Regions from separate parts of the Priestia sp. SB1 genome, predicted to be linked through region 1. Evidence: riboswitches for the same ligand, from Rfam matches in the RefSeq annotation. Region 1 holds a riboswitch; the other holds the start of a gene.
The links. A riboswitch is a leader RNA that binds a small molecule or an ion and turns the genes downstream of it on or off. The one in region 1 is predicted to bind FMN.
Positions count from the first base shown of each region.

Region 2: it holds a riboswitch for FMN, as region 1 does, so the genes downstream of both, WKH56_RS02520 (ECF transporter S component) here and ribE (riboflavin synthase) in region 1, are expected to answer to the same signal.

Region 1 covers NZ_JBBJSS010000003.1:199,918-208,082, reverse strand. Annotated here, with positions in the region: gene WKH56_RS11680 (YkvI family membrane protein) at 196-1,230, shown strand; FMN riboswitch at 1,338-1,488, shown strand; gene ribE (riboflavin synthase) at 1,767-2,426, shown strand; gene WKH56_RS11670 (bifunctional 3,4-dihydroxy-2-butanone-4-phosphate synthase/GTP cyclohydrolase II) at 2,443-3,636, shown strand; gene ribH (6,7-dimethyl-8-ribityllumazine synthase) at 3,728-4,198, shown strand; gene WKH56_RS11660 (hypothetical protein) at 4,573-5,445, shown strand; gene glcT (glucose PTS transporter transcription antiterminator GlcT) at 5,577-6,425, shown strand; gene ptsG (glucose-specific PTS transporter subunit IIBC) at 6,697-8,165, shown strand, end outside.
Region 2 covers NZ_JBBJSS010000001.1:491,532-499,696, forward strand. Annotated here, with positions in the region: gene WKH56_RS02500 (CPBP family intramembrane glutamic endopeptidase) at 1-597, opposite strand, end outside; gene WKH56_RS02505 (RecQ family ATP-dependent DNA helicase) at 597-2,114, opposite strand; gene WKH56_RS02510 (YpbB family protein) at 2,138-3,187, opposite strand; gene WKH56_RS02515 (ferredoxin) at 3,445-3,693, shown strand; gene WKH56_RS02520 (ECF transporter S component) at 3,775-4,350, opposite strand; FMN riboswitch at 4,505-4,648, opposite strand; gene serA (phosphoglycerate dehydrogenase) at 4,948-6,522, shown strand; gene WKH56_RS02530 (peptidoglycan DD-metalloendopeptidase family protein) at 6,554-7,243, opposite strand; gene WKH56_RS02535 (ATP-binding protein) at 7,416-8,165, opposite strand, start outside.

The DNA of each region.
Region 1 (8,165 bases):
AAAATATCCGTATATTTTGTTTGAAAACTGCCGTTATGTTAAGGGATAAAGGGTTTTCATGAAAAAAACAAGAAGGAAATAAAAAAACGAAAAAGGAATAGCACCGGGTGAGGCGAGGATTTACATATAAAAGGCTCGTCTTTTTTTAACCGTTTCTACATATAGTGAACTATGAAGGGTAGAAGGGTGATGGGCATGAAAAGGTGGAAACTCACGCTGCAGGTTGCTGCTACGTATGTAGGCACCGTTGTAGGAGCCGGTTTTGCAACAGGCAAGGAAATTGTTCAATTTTTTACACAGTACGGCGAACTTGGAATGGTTGGAATTTTGGTCAGCGGCTTGTTTTTTATTTGGCTAGGTTCGAAAATGATGCTGCTTTCGCACGCAATTGGGGCTTCTTCTTATCAGCAGCTTAATACATATTTATTTGGTGATGTACTTGGAAAAGCGGTAAACGGTGTAATGATCGTCATTTTATTTGGAGTAACTTCAGTCATGCTAGCGAGTACGGGGGCAATAGGAAAAGAACAGTTCGGGCTGTGGCCTCCTGTTGGGATGATTTGTACAATTGTTTTAACTTATATATTTATCGCAAGAGGAATTAACGGTATTTTAATGGTTAATTCTCTTGTTGTGCCGATGATGCTTTCATTTGCTTTTATCATCTTTGTGCCAAATGTCAGCTATTTCTCACTGATTCAAACGAAGCCAGACTTAACGCTCGTCACACAGTGGAAGTGGGCGGTTAGTCCCTTTTTATATATTTCCCTAAATCTAGCTTTGGCTCAGGCCGTTTTAGTTCCATTAGGAAGCTCCGTGAAAGATAAGAGCGTGATCAAAAAAGGGGCCGTAATAGGAGGATGTGTACTTACGTTTATGCTTGTTTCTACTCATCTTGCCCTTTCCAATTTGCCTTATTCATTTCAACTTGATATTCCTATGAGTGCCGTTGTTAAAAATATCTCAGTGTGGGTGAATGTTTTATTTACGGTAGTTGTGTTAGGCGAGATTTTTACTACATTGATTGGAAATGTATTTGGAATCGCTAAACAGCTTCAATCATTTCTTCCCCTGAATGACAAACAAGCTTTTGCGTTTATTATCTTGGCATGCTTTATTATCGGGCAATTTGGATATGCTCAGCTTCTTGAGTTTTTGTATCCGATATTTGGCTATATTGGACTAGCTTTTGTATGGATGCTATGTATTAAAAAAGAAAAAATAAGCTAAAAGATAGATTTTAAAGAACAGATGTGAAAAAACGAAGTTAAATGATGTGACAAGTCGATTTTACTTTGCTATAATGTAAAACAAATAAGACTCTAGCAGTCGAATATATTATCCTTCGGGGTCGGGTGTAAGTCCCAACCGGCGGTGATAAAGCATATGCTTTTAAGCCCGTGACCCGTTTTCATACGATGTATGTTAGCGGTGGATCTAGTTAAAATCTAGAGCCGACAGTAAAAGTCTGGATGGGAGAAGGATCAGGAAGCACAGTTGTTTTTTTGTGTTGTATTAATAAGGGACAGGTTTGCCTTTTTTAAAGCTACCCTTGTTTTTGTACACAAAACATAACTGTTTATTTCGTATACAATTAGCGGAATTTTGCATAGATAAAACTGATTCAGCTCAGCCGACCCCTTGGACATTTGTTCAAGGGGCTTTTTTATTTTCAGTGGTTGGGGGAAAGATAAATATGAAAAAAAAGCAGCTGCTATTTCAAAACGGCATAAGAAGTTGGAATAGCGCCAAAGCAGGTGAAGAAAATGTTCACAGGTATTATTGAAGAAATTGGAAAAATAAAACGGATTCAAAAGGCTACAGAAGCAATTGTTCTTACGATTGATGCGAAGACCGTGTTAGAAGATGTGAACTTAGGGGACAGTATTTCAGTTAACGGCGTTTGTTTAACCGTAACGGCTTACTCTCAAAATGAATTTACGGTCGACGTCATGCCGGAGACGATTAAAGCAAGTACCCTGCAGCTTCTAACCGTTGGATCACGTGTTAACTTAGAACGGGCGATGGCTGCAAATGGCCGGTTTGGAGGGCATTTCGTCAGCGGACACGTTGATGGAATTGGAACCATTGTAAGCAAAACACGTAAAGGAAATGCCTTTTATTATGAAATTCAAGTGGATCCTGAACTTCGTGAATTTATGATGTTAAAAGGATCTGTTTCTGTAGACGGAACAAGTCTTACTATTTTTGATGTCAGCAACCAATCATTTACTATTTCTCTTATTCCTCATACGGTACTTCACACAGTCGTGGGAGACAAACAGCGAGGAGACAAGGTGAATATTGAATGCGATATGTTAGCTAAATATATGCATCAGATGATGGCTAACAAGTCAACTCCTGGCGCCTCGAATCGTTCAGGTAATATGAAGGATTTATTGCAGCAGCATGGTTTTACAAATTAACAGTGAGGTGAAAGAGATGTTTCATAAAGTAGAAGAAGCCATTGAAGAGTTGAAAAAGGGAAAAGTGGTTATTGTATGCGATGATGAAGATCGAGAAAATGAAGGAGATTTTATTGCATTAGCTGAAAAAACGACGCCTGAGGTTATTAACTTTATGGCTACTCATGGAAGAGGATTAATTTGTACACCTGTTAATGAAGAAATTGCGCATAAATTGAATCTTCACCCGATGGTAGCGAACAATACGGATGTCCATGGAACAGCATTTACAGTAAGTATTGATCATATTTCAAGTACAACAGGTATCAGTGCATACGAACGTTCTGCTACCGTTATGGCTCTTGTAAATGAAGCAACGGTAGCAAGTGATTTCCAACGACCAGGACACATTTTTCCGTTGATTGCAAAAGACGGGGGCGTTCTGCAGCGTGCGGGTCATACAGAGGCCGCTGTTGATTTAGCCGTGTTAGCAGGAGGAAAGCCTGCGGGTGTTATTTGTGAAATCATGAATGAAGATGGAACAATGGCACGCGTACCGGATTTAACAAAGATTGCAGAGCAATTTGATTTAAAAATGATTACAATAAAAGATTTGATTGCCTACCGCCGCAAACATGACCAGCTGATTAGCCGTGAAGTAGAAGTAAGCTTACCTACGGCATTTGGTGATTTTAAGGCTGTAGGATATACAAACAAACTTGATAATAAAGAACATGTGGCTCTTATCAAGGGTGATATCGATCATAATAGCCCCGTTCTCGTGCGTGTTCACTCCGAGTGCTTGACTGGAGATGTGTTTGGCTCTGAGCGCTGTGACTGCGGTCCTCAGCTTCACGCGGCTCTTACGCAAATTGAAGAAGAAGAACGCGGCATTCTGCTGTATATGCGTCAAGAGGGCAGAGGTATTGGCTTATTAAATAAGCTAAGAGCATATAAGCTGCAGGAAGAAGGATACGATACCGTAGAAGCGAATGAAAAACTCGGGTTTGCTGCGGATTTACGAGAGTATGGAATCGGTGCTCAAATCTTAAAGGACCTTGGAGTCAAACAAATGAAGCTTTTAACGAACAATCCTCGCAAAATTACTGGGCTAAAAGGCTACGACCTTGAAGTGGTAGAGAGAGTGCCTCTTCAAATGCCGGCAGTGGATGCCAATAAAAAATACTTAGATACCAAAGCTAAAAAACTAGGTCATTTATTACATTTATAAGTTTACACTTTTTTTCGTTTTAACAAATGAAGCTAATTCATGAAAAGAAATGTAAATAACTATATATTACTACTAGCAGGAGGAACAAGAGATGAATCATTTATATGAAGGAAATTTAGTTGGCACAGGATTAAAAATCGGAATCGTGGTAGGGCGTTTTAATGAATTTATTACAGGGCGTTTACTTAGTGGAGCAGAAGATGCGCTTAAACGTCACGGCGTAGCTGATGAAGATGTAGACGTGGCTTGGGTACCGGGCGCTTATGAAATTCCATTAATCGCTAAAAAATTAGCTGAATCTAAAAAATATGACGCGGTTATTACTCTAGGAACGGTTATTCGAGGAGCTACTCCCCACTTTGATTTTGTATGTAATGAAGTAGCAAAAGGCGTTGCATCTCAAAGCTTACAAACAGGCGTACCAATTATCTTTGGTGTATTAACAACTGAAACAATTGAGCAAGCAATTGAACGTGCAGGAACAAAAGCAGGAAACAAAGGATGGGAAGCTGCAGCATCAGCTATCGAAATGGCTAACCTTTCAAAAATGATTGAAGGATAATAGAGGACGTTCCAGTTTTTGTGAGTTAAAAGAGGCTGAAACAAAAATATGGTAGTTGAAAGAAGATCCGAACGATGAATCGTTCGGATTTTTTCATGGTTAGGGTTACATTACAACGTAGGTTTCCTGTATGTAGGCTTCTAACTGTTGAGTGGAGAGCAGGGCGAAGGCTCCTGTAGGGAAAGCGCAGCCTTGCAGGGAAATCACCTGCAGTGCAGCAAGCGATCCATACTATCTCATGTATCCGATTTGTTCGCCTTTAGATTGGATTGATGTAGTATGTCTCAATCTCTTTTGAATAGCAGCTAGCTATGTATAATTTAGCTAAAACGTCTTACTCTAAGTAATAATTAGGTCGTAAAAGGGAGACGTCTATGCCTCATTATACTGCTTTTTTTGCATTGATTATTATCAGCACAGCCGTTTTGCTTACAGTATTCATACGTAAAAAAGATAAAAAGCTAGTCGTTTTGCTTTTTTTTATCATTGGAATGGCTTATGTACTAGAGTATGTTGTATTTGTGTTGTTTGAAAGTTACGAGTACGATCCTGATTTTATGACCAATGAATATTTTGATAATTTGTTTGGGTCCTTAACTTCTCAAACGTTTGCTTTTCCAATCATGGCTATGGTGGTAGCTGCTTATCAATTGAAATTTCGCTATATTTTAATCATTTCGGCTATGTTTATGGGGATTGAAGAATTATTTTTACACTGGGATATTTATACACATCACTGGTGGAAAACAATTTATACAGGCGTTTTAATGACTATAGGCTTTAGTATTTCAAAGATTTGGTATGTATGGCTAACAGAACGGTATATGACATTTGTGCATTACGCTACATTTTTTCTGGGAATGCTCGCCATTACTTCTACTATTATGTTTCTGCTGTTAGCATACTTTCATAATAATTGGTTTTATACGGGATGGTTTGCGTCGGTTACTCATGATTCCGTAAATGCAACGATGATTTATGTTTGTATTGTTACGATTCTCCTCGTTTGGAGTGTAGTCAAAGAATTTTTTATTGGAGCTGGGATCATTATAGCGGGGCTGCGTATAGTAGATATTTTACTAATTCACTATGGGATTTTACTGGTATCTATTACCACTTCACTTGTTCTTTTTACGCTTTTACAAGCGGGGATATTCATTCTGAGCGTTATGCTTCAACATTTTATTATGAAAAATTGTTATGGGACGAGTAAAAAAGACGTTGCGTTTCCAGCGAAGAACTACTAAGATAATACGTAACTCAAATAGTTTAGTTCAATAATATTTGAAACAAAGAAAAATGAATTGACGGTTATGCGTATTATTTGTAAGATAGGAAAGCAAATAATAGAAAGCCGAAACAGGGGAGTGAAGGATTCGTGAAAGAGTCCTTTTTTGTAGAAAAGGTACTTAATAATAATGTATTAATTGCTAAACACCTTACCTATGATGAAGTTGTGCTAATTGGGAAAGGAATAGGGTTCAACAAGAAAAAAGGCGATGAAATCGATGCAAAAGCCGTGGAAAAAATGTTTTTGTTAAAGAGTGAAGAAGAGCAAGAACAGTACAAGCAGCTTTTAGCTCAGGTGGATGAAGATGTAATTGAAATGATGAATGATATTGTAACGCATATTCAAAAACGCGTTAATATCCCTTTGAATGAGCATATACACATTTCATTGACAGATCATATCGCCTTTGCGATAAAACGTTTTCAGCAGGGGATGGGTCTTAAAAATCCATTTTTACTTGAAACAAAAGCCTTATATCCAGAGGAATATACGATCGCATCTGAAGTGGTAGAGATCATTAGTCGTAAAATAGGCGTGCAGCTTCCGGTAGGAGAGATTGGTTTTATCGCGCTTCATATCCATAGTGCGCTGACTGAAAAAAACCTGTTAGAAGTGAATCAAGACTCGCAGCTTATTCAAACGATCATTAATGTGATTGAAGAATCGCTTCATCTGCAGGTAGACAAAGAATCTGTACACTATATGAGATTGATTCGTCATTTGCATTTTGCCATTGATCGAGTAAAAACAGGGGAAAAAATAGAAGAGCCAAAAAAAATTGCTTTGCTATTGAAAGAAGAATATCCTCTGTGTTACAATGTGTCTTGGAAAGTGATAAAAGTAATGCAGCAAGCGTTACATTTACCTGTGTATGAAGCAGAAGCAGTTTACTTAACGATGCATCTGCAGCGACTTATAACAAAAACGGATTTATAAAATCATTTCAATACGTGTTACTGATACGATCAGGCATGAGTGAGAAATGAAGCGATGTGTAATTGGATGAGTGTATCCATTTATCGTTTCTTTTTCCTCATGCCTTTTTTTGTTATAAGAAAGCGCAATCATTTAAAACTTAGGCTTCAGGACACCAGGAGATGTAATAAGTTTTCTAGTTAAAGAAAGCGTTTTATGAAAGCGCGTTAATGATTCACGTATCAAATAAATAGCTTGTTGCACACTAAGTATATAAAAGGGGGTAAACGCCATGTTCAAAAAGCTTTTTGGCGTCTTACAAAAAGTTGGTAAAGCACTTATGCTACCGGTTGCGATTTTACCGGCAGCAGGTATTTTATTAGGCTTCGGTACAGCGTTTCAAAATGAAACATTATTAGACTTATTACCAGCCTTAAATGCAGATTGGTTCCAGCTCATTGCTCACGTAATGGCTAATGCCGGCGACATTATTTTTGGTAATTTACCGCTATTGTTTGCCGTTGGGGTAGCCGTTGGATTAGCTGGCGGTGATGGAGTAGCAGGAATTGCGGCCATTGTTGGTTATTTAATTATGAACGTAACAATGGGTACAGTAAAAGGGTTAGATACATTAGACGCAGTAGAATTTAGCAAGTTATTGAAGGAAAGCCCAGCATATGCAAGTGTACTAGGTATTCATACACTGCAAACGGGAGTATTCGGTGGTATTATCATCGGGGTACTTGCAGCTTCAATGTATAATCGATTCTTTAATATTGATTTACCAGCATATTTAGGTTTCTTTGCTGGAAAACGTTTTGTTCCAATTGTAACTGGAGTTTCAGCTATTATCGTAGGGTTAATTATGGTAGTAGTATGGCCAGTAATTCAAAGTGGTTTGAACACTTTCTCAACAAATATGATTGATTCAAACTTAACCTTATCAGCATTTATCTTTGGGTTAATTGAACGTTCATTAATTCCATTTGGGCTACATCATATTTTCTATTCACCTTTCTGGTTTGAATTTGGGCAATATGTAGATAAAGCAGGTAATGTGGTTCACGGGGATCAACGTATTTTCTTTGCACAATTAAAAGATGGCGTGCCTTTAACAGCAGGAACATTCCAAGTTGGTAAATTCCCGTTCATGATGTTCGGATTACCAGCAGCAGCTCTTGCAATTTATCACGAAGCTCGTCCTGAAAACAAAAAATATGTAGCTGGTATCATGGGTTCAGCTGCTTTAACATCTTTCTTAACGGGTATTACAGAGCCGCTTGAGTTCTCATTCTTATTCGTAGCGCCAATCCTATTTGCAATCCACGCAGTATTTGCTGGTTTGTCGTTTATGGTTATGCAATTATTAAATGTTAAAATCGGTATGACGTTCTCTGGGGGAGTCATTGACTACATTCTATTCGGGGTTCTACAAAACCGTACAGCATGGTGGCTAGTTATTCCAGTAGGTTTAGTTCTAGCAGTTATCTACTACTTCGGTTTCCGCTTTGCAATCCGTAAATTTAACTTAAAAACACCGGGACGCGAAGATAAAGAAGAAGGTGCAGATGATGAGAAAGTAGAAGCAGCAGAGCTTCCAACAAATGTTTTAGCTGCACTTGGCGGTAGAGAAAATATTACACATTTAGATGCTTGTATTACGCGTTTACGTGTTTCAGTAGATGATGTGGGTCACGTTGATAAAGACCGCTTGAAAAAACTTGGAGCAGCTGGTGTTCTTGAAGTTGGTAACAATATTCA
Region 2 (8,165 bases), on a different contig from region 1:
GAGTTCTTCTGGCTGTACAGATTTCCCTTTTGACTTTCGTATCTGCAGGCCTAATAAAAAATCAATGAGAAAATGAGTGAAAATCGTGACATACAAATTTTCAGTCCACCAAAACAGCAACCCTATTAAAAAGCTTAAAACCACAACCGAAATAAAAAGAAACCACTTTTTTAAATATCGAATGTGAACGAGTGCAAATACGATACTCGCCCAAAAAAGGCCGAACTGAACTTGTATAACCCCTCGAAATAATATTTCTTCTGAACATGCAACGATTAGGCAAATAAGGGCTAGATGAGGAATGGAACGATTAGCAAATAAACGTTCATTAATCCCTCCGTCATCATATAAATGCTCGGGTACACACTTCATTAGAAGCATATCTCCTCCTACTACCAAGAGAGCTGTACCTCCCCCGTACAATAAAATAGAAGCCCAATCCAGCTCAAAAAACTGTAAAAAGGAATGCCACGAATCAAATGTGAAAAAACCGATGCCTAAAGCAATAAAGCAGATGAGCAGCTGCGTTACATATAAATTTTTAACCAGCTCTGCATCCGTCATGGATGAAATAAGCTCTTGCTGTGACTTTGCCATTATATCTCTCCTTGACGAAGCAAACGAGCTAATTCTAATTCCCAGCCTTGAAATGTCCATTGCTCTTGCTCACCATTTGTTTTTTTATAGGCTTCTAAATCCAATCCGCAGCAATCGCAACAATTCTGAAGCTCTGATTTTCCCAGCTCATTGAAATAGCCAAGCAGCACCTGACGACGGCATTCTTTTGCCTCAATAAACTCCTTCATCGCACGGTACTTGTCATGTTTGTTTCGAAGACGTTTATTTACAGCTGCAACAATCGTTTCATGCAGCGATTCAGGGATTTTCCTAGGTTCAACATGTTCATTTTCCACTACATTTTCTCTGTACAAATAATAACGAATAAATCGCCAATGTGTTTCTTGAATACCCACTGTATAAAGAAAATGAGACTCTACTTGTTTTAAAGGAATGGCCTGATCATGATTTCGTAAATACGACAGGCAGTATAAGATGATATCTGAAGAAGGAAGCTCAATTTCAAGTAAAGAATGAGCAAAATCATCGTCTCCTTCAGCATAAAGCAAAATCGCAATACTGTTTTGCTGATCGCGTCCACTTCTTCCAATTTCCTGTACGTATGCTTCTAGCTGCGTAGGTGTATGAAAATGAATAACAAAGCGAACATTCGATTTATTAACCCCCATTCCAAATGCACTTGTGCAGCAAATGATATCCAGCTGATTTTCTAAAAATTGCTGTTGAACAAGCATTCTTTCATTCGGTTCCATTCCCCCATGGTAATACTGCACTCGCTGTATCCCATTTTCCTTTAGAAGCTGTGTTAATGCTTCTGTCCAAGATCGGCTGGAACAATAGATAATTCCTGGACTTTGCAGTTCACTAACGTACATCAGCAACTTCTCTTTTTTCTCTTCAATACTTGCAACAAAATCAACTTTCATCGCAATATTACTTCGATTCATGGAATAGATGTGCTCGTTGACAGCAGGCAGCGATAAGTAGCGCTTAATATCTTCCACTACTTCCCTAGTCGCAGTTCCTGTTAGTGCCAGACATAGCGGACTGCCAAGTTCCTTCCATATATCTCCTAACTGAAGATAATCCAAACGGAAATCATGTCCCCACTGAGAAATACAGTGCGCCTCGTCCACAACGAAAAGGCCTACCTTTGCCTGTTTTAATGCTTCTACCACAACAGCATTTTGCAAAATTTCAGGAGATACATAAATAAAACGATAAAAAGCTAAATCTTTTAGCGCCCGTCTTTTTTCTTCTTGTTGTAGGAAACTATTTAAGGCAATAACTCTCTTTTCTCCACTTGCCTTTAGTTGTTGAACTTGATCTTCCATCAGTGAAATTAAAGGAGATACAATCAGCACCGGTCGGTTCAACACATAAGCGGGGAGCTGATAGCACAATGATTTCCCTGTTCCTGTAGGAAGAACCGCTAACACATTATGACCTGTTAAAATATCTTGAATAATCTCTTTTTGTCCTAGTCGAAATTGGCTATAGCCAAATTGTTTCTGTAGAAGTTGTTCTATCTTCACATCAAACACCACTTTTTTTAGTATCAGGTAAAATGTTTTGCTAATACGAGACGAATCTGAAAATAGGTAACGTCGTCTTTTACTTCTTCCTTTATCGCCTTTAATTTATTTGTACGCAAACTTTCAAAAGCCGAGATAATTTCTTCCTGCTGCTTAGGCGATACGTATGCATCGATTGAAAAAGATGGAACAAACAGAGCTAATTCTGCAATATGATCTTCAATTGTACTTTCTTTTAAACGCCTTATATAAGCAATTTCTTCAAGCGCCTTTCCTTTTTGAAGCCAGCTATACGTTTTTAACGTCGAGCTTGTCAAAGGCAATTCTAAATATAGATCATGCAAAAAAGAAGAAAGTACATGAAAGCTTTCATTATTTTGACTCACTTTTTCAATGATATGATGAATAACCCCTAAAAGTTGAATATGCACATAATGCTCATCGAGTTCATATTGATATGCTAACTGATTTTTTGTAAAGCCTACTCTTTCGTATCCAGTCAGTTGCAAAACAAAAAGAGACGCATCCCGTTCCGTACAATCTTTCAAGCACGTTCGGAGCTCTTTGAATAGCTCGGCGGCTAACTCTTGACGCGTTTGCTTTTGAGACATAATATACGTTTTGACCCATTGAATGACCTCAGGATTTTTGGAGATGGGTAAAAACCCTTTTTGAAAATACTGTAGGTTGGATAAGGTCTGAATGAACAAAGTGATTCTTGCTAAAAATAACTGAGTACTGCTTGCGAATTTCCATCCGTCTAAAGCTGGATGAAAGGGCCGAGCCGTCAGTTCATCTTCAAGGCGTGTTCGTCCCTTATCTGTCATCACATACTTTTGATTTTCAGTTTCTTCGATATACTGCTGTTCTTTTAAATATGCAACGCAGGTTTCAAAAGACCGTTTATCTAAGTAAAGAAATGACTGAAAAAGAAAAGAGATTCCAAAAATTTTTCCGTCTTGAATTGTTTGCGCTGACTTTTTACCTGTTAATAAATGATAAATACCATAGGCGGTTCGCTCACCTTTTAACTGTTTTATACAAAATAAAATGCTAACTTGAATATAATTCAAAGGTGTCAACTTCCTTTCTCATTCATTGTACCAAAAGTGACCAATAGCATGTGAGATAAAGGCTTTTTAGCTCTTTCCTTTATGTATCAAAACGTTTGGATAAGTGAAGAAACCTTGATTTGATAAGCATTCTCAGTGACTTTTCTATTGAAAAGTTTTATAAATCATTTTACAATGAATAAGGAGAAATTTCACTCTTGATTCGCGAAGAGATTATATAATAAGAAATTTTCGAACACTTTACAGGAGGTCTTGTTATGCCAAAATATACAATTGTTGATAAAGATACTTGCATCGCATGCGGCGCTTGCGGAGCAGCAGCACCAGACATTTATGATTATGATGATGAAGGTATTGCATTCGTAACATTAGATGATAACCAAGGTGTAGTAGAAATTCCAGAAGATCTAGAAGATGATATGATGGATGCAATGGAAGGCTGCCCTACGGATTCAATTCGCGTAGCGGATGAAAAATTCGAAGGCGATGCTAATAAATTCGAATAAGTATTGAACAAACCTGTAGTATAGTACATGCTGCAGGTTTTTTTATATATAAAAATCGCTCTCCCCGGGAGAGCGATTGAATTAAACAGCAACGCGGCGCGTGATCCATTGCTTCATTTTTGAAAACAATAAGACAAAAATAACCCCTGTTGCTGCTCCTTTTATTAAGTTAAACGGCAAAATACCTGCAACGATATATTGACGCGCTTGTTCACTAGACATTTCTGGCGATTGTAAGAAGATTGTATACGCTGGTAAAAAGACATAATAATTTAAGACAGCCATGAGTACCGTCATTACAACCGTACCCGTAACCAAACCTATCGTTACGCCTTTAGCTGTTTTAAATCGACGGAACATATATGATACAGGAAGAACGAACAGTAAACCAGCTACAAAGTTCGCCACTTGACCAACCGGAACCCCTGTAGCACTTCCTTGAATTAAATAATTCAATAAATTTTTTATTCCTTCTACTATAACAGCAGCCATAGGTCCAAATACAAGTGCTGCTACGAGTGCAGGAATTTCGCTAAAATCAATTGTTAAAAACGGAGGTAATCCAGGAATCGGAAAATTAATCATCATTAAAATGTAAGCAATACTGCTTAACATTCCTAGTATAACCAGCTTTTGAGTTTTCTTACTTTGTTGCATCTTGCCTCTCTCCTTCTTTGTGATCCACTCTTCAAAGAAGAAAGGTTCAACTTCATATCCCCACGCAAAAACCTCCCAACAAATGATTCGTTGAGAGGAGACATGGCAGGCATATTTAATAAACGTTCATCACATTAGGTTTTGAACGCTGAACCTCCACCTTCTCCCATCCAGACTGTACTGTCGGCTTTGGAATTTCACCAAATCTGCTCGTATGTATTACATATAAGCTCGCGGGCTCAAAACAATTTGTTTTTTTACCGCCGGTCGGGAATTTCACCCTGCCCCGAAGATAGACCAATATTTAATTATGAATTTATTATATGTTATCTCGAATTAAAAGTAAATAAAGAAGTTTTTTTAATTCCTATTAAATTGATGTCTTTTATAAACTTCATTACTGTTTTATATGTAAAATAAGGAAATAAGTGCATAACCAACAACATTATGACATATTTATAGTTTCAATTTTACGTTTACAATTGTGTATTTGATAACTAATTGTAAAGTTTAAAAAATATAATTGACAGAATTTTTTTAACATGGTAAATTATCAAATATTTGATGATAGTAAAATCCAAGGGAGATGTTCACGTCATGTATAACGTATTAGTAGCTGATTCAATTAGCAATGAAGGTCTTGCTCCACTACTTGAAGCTCCTCATGTGAATCTTACGCGAAAAAAAGTTGAAGAAGTTGAGAATGATTTGCATACGTACGATGCGCTTTTAGTACGGAGTGCTACGACGGTTACAGAGGATTTGCTGGCAAAAATGCCGAATTTAAAAATTGTTGCTCGCGCTGGAGTAGGTGTCGATAATATTGATATTGAAGCCTCAACCAAACGAGGGGTTGTCGTTATTAACGCGCCGAACGGAAATACCATTTCAACGGCGGAACATACATTTGCTATGATGGCTAGCTTGTTTCGGCATATCCCCCAAGGAAATGCTTCAGTCAAAGCGCGCGAATGGAACCGCTCAGCATTTGTTGGAACAGAGCTTAATCGCAAACACCTGGGCATTATCGGATTTGGACGAATTGGCTCAGAGCTTGCTAAACGCGCAAAAGCCTTCAATATGAGCGTTCACGTTTACGATCCTTTTTTAACCTCTTCCCGAGCTGAAAAGCTAGGCGTAGAACTATTATCCCTGGATGAATTACTAGCAGCAGCGGATGTAATTACCGTACACACTCCGCTTACGAAAGAAACCAAGGGATTGCTCAATCATGAAACATTAGCCAAAACAAAGAAGGGTGTATTTTTATTAAACTGCGCACGCGGCGGGATCATTGATGAAAAAGCCTTAGTTCATTATTTAGAAATTGACCATGTTCAAGGTGCAGCTATTGACGTATTTGAAGTTGAACCGCCGATTGATAACCCTTTGTTACATTTTGATCAAGTTATTACAACTCCCCATTTAGGAGCTTCTACAAAAGAAGCCCAGCTTAACGTTGCTGAAGACGTGGCACATGACGTTCTGCATTTTCTAGAAGGTAATCCTGTAAGTTCATCCATTAATTTACCAACGCTTTCTAAAGAAGTTTTTGAAAAAATTCAGCCGTTTACGAGCCTTACTAAACAAATGGGAGCTATTTTATCTCAATGCATGCGAGAACCCGTTCAGCATATCTCGATCTCCTACGGAGGTACAGTGACGGATTTAGAAACCACTTATATTACACGGAGCTTGTTATCAGGCTTTTTAACCCATCGTATTGACTCACCTGTTAACGAAGTCAATGCTTCTATGATTGCCAAAGAACGAGGAATTACATTTGGTGAAAAAACATCGGAAGATACGCAAGGATATTCTAATATAATTGACGTTACAGTAACAGGCGAACAGCGTACATTTACGATTACGGGCACTTATATAGCAGGATATGGACCTCGAATTGTTAATATTGATTCGTTTGATATTGATTTTTATCCAGAAGGACATCTTCTTTATATCCGTCACAGTGATCAGCCCGGAGTTATTGGAAATGTAGGGAAAGTACTTGGAGATTTACGTATTAACATTGCTACCATGCAAGTGGGCCGTAAGCAAAAAGGCGGAGAAGCCATTATGATGCTCACGTTTGATAAACTTTTAGATGATTCTGTCATCACTTCATTAAAACAAACAAGCGAAATTGTGACCATACAGCGCATTGAGTTGTGACATTGAAAAAAGAGCCTTAGCGGCTCTTTTTTTATGGACTTATTTTTAACACTTGTCCTGCATTTAAAGCGGTGTTCTCTAAATGATTCCACTTTCTTAGCTGCTCCACATCGACTTCATATTTGGCCGCAAGTTCAGATAATGTATCTCCTTGATGGATAAGAATACAGTTATCAGAAGCCTGATGTAACTGCTGAAAAACCGTGGCAGCTAAATCGTTTTTTACGTATGCCGATAGTTTTTGCTTGTCCAATTTGGCGAGTGGGTTTACCGCATTGGTTTTATCCGGATTCCAACTTCCTTGATGAACTTCAAAATGCAAATGTGCACCTGAAGATCGTCCTGTATTGCCAACCCATCCAATGTTTTGACCTGGGGCTACAGAATTTCCTTCTGCAACAAGTCGTTTCTCTAGATGAGCATAGACCGTTTCGTATCCATTCGTTTGTTTGATAAAAACAACTTGCCCGTATGTATTTGAATAATAAGAGCGGCTCACCACTCCTTTTGCAACAGCATACACCTGTGTACCAACAGGTGCTGCTATATCGATTCCAAAGTGTTTGGCGTGACGAGAACCAAATATATCAGTTAAGACTCCTTCAACCGGCCACTCCCACTGCTTCTCTTCTGCCTTTACCATTTGCCCGCCCAAAAATAAAAGACCTATACACAATCCCATCACTAATACAACCAATATTCTTCTTAACACGTCAATCATGAAGAAAGAACCTCCTATGTAGATCATTGCACACAAAACATACTATATGCCAATTCCTTCTCTTTTAGACTTGTTTATAGAAAAAAATAAAGAGATGTGATTCTCCAATGAATCACATCTCTTTGCTATTCTTATTATTTCAGCCGAAGACAAACTGTTATTTAGCATGTGTTTACTTTGGCAGTTTGATAAAGAAAGTTGTTCCTTCATTTAATTCACTTTCAACCGCAATAATCCCTTGGTGTGCCTCCACGATATTTTTAGCGATCGCAAGCCCAAGACCAGTTCCTGACTTTCCTCTCGTTCTGGCTTTATCAGCTTTATAAAATCGCTCAAATACAAACGGAAGATCTTCTTTTGGAATCCCTGCTCCCGTATCTTGAACAGAAAGATGGATTTCGGATTGACTTTTATCAAGATTCAGCTTTACTTCTCCGTAGTCATCCGTATGACGAATGGCATTATCAATTAAGTTTGTCAGCACTTGTTCCATACGGTCTGAATCAATCATCGCTTCAAATTCATCTTCTATTTTTCCATTAAGAGACAGTTTAATATGTTTTTCTTTAGCTAACCCTTGAAACTTGCGCAAAACACGTTCTGTAAATTCAACCATTGCTACAGATTCTAAGTGAAGCTGCACATGTCCCGCTTCCATTCGCGCTAAATCTAAAAGTTCATTTACAAGCCGGCCCATACGGAGTGATTCATCATAAATCACCTGTGCAATTTCTTTCTTTTCTTCATCCGTACTTGCAATATCGTCAATAATAGCTTCACTATAACCTTGAAGCATAGAAATAGGTGTACGCAATTCATGAGACACGTTTGCAATAAAATCTTTTCTTGATTTATCAAGTTTACGCTCTTCAGACATATCTCGCAGTACAGCTACAGCACCGCGGATTTTCGTTTGATTATA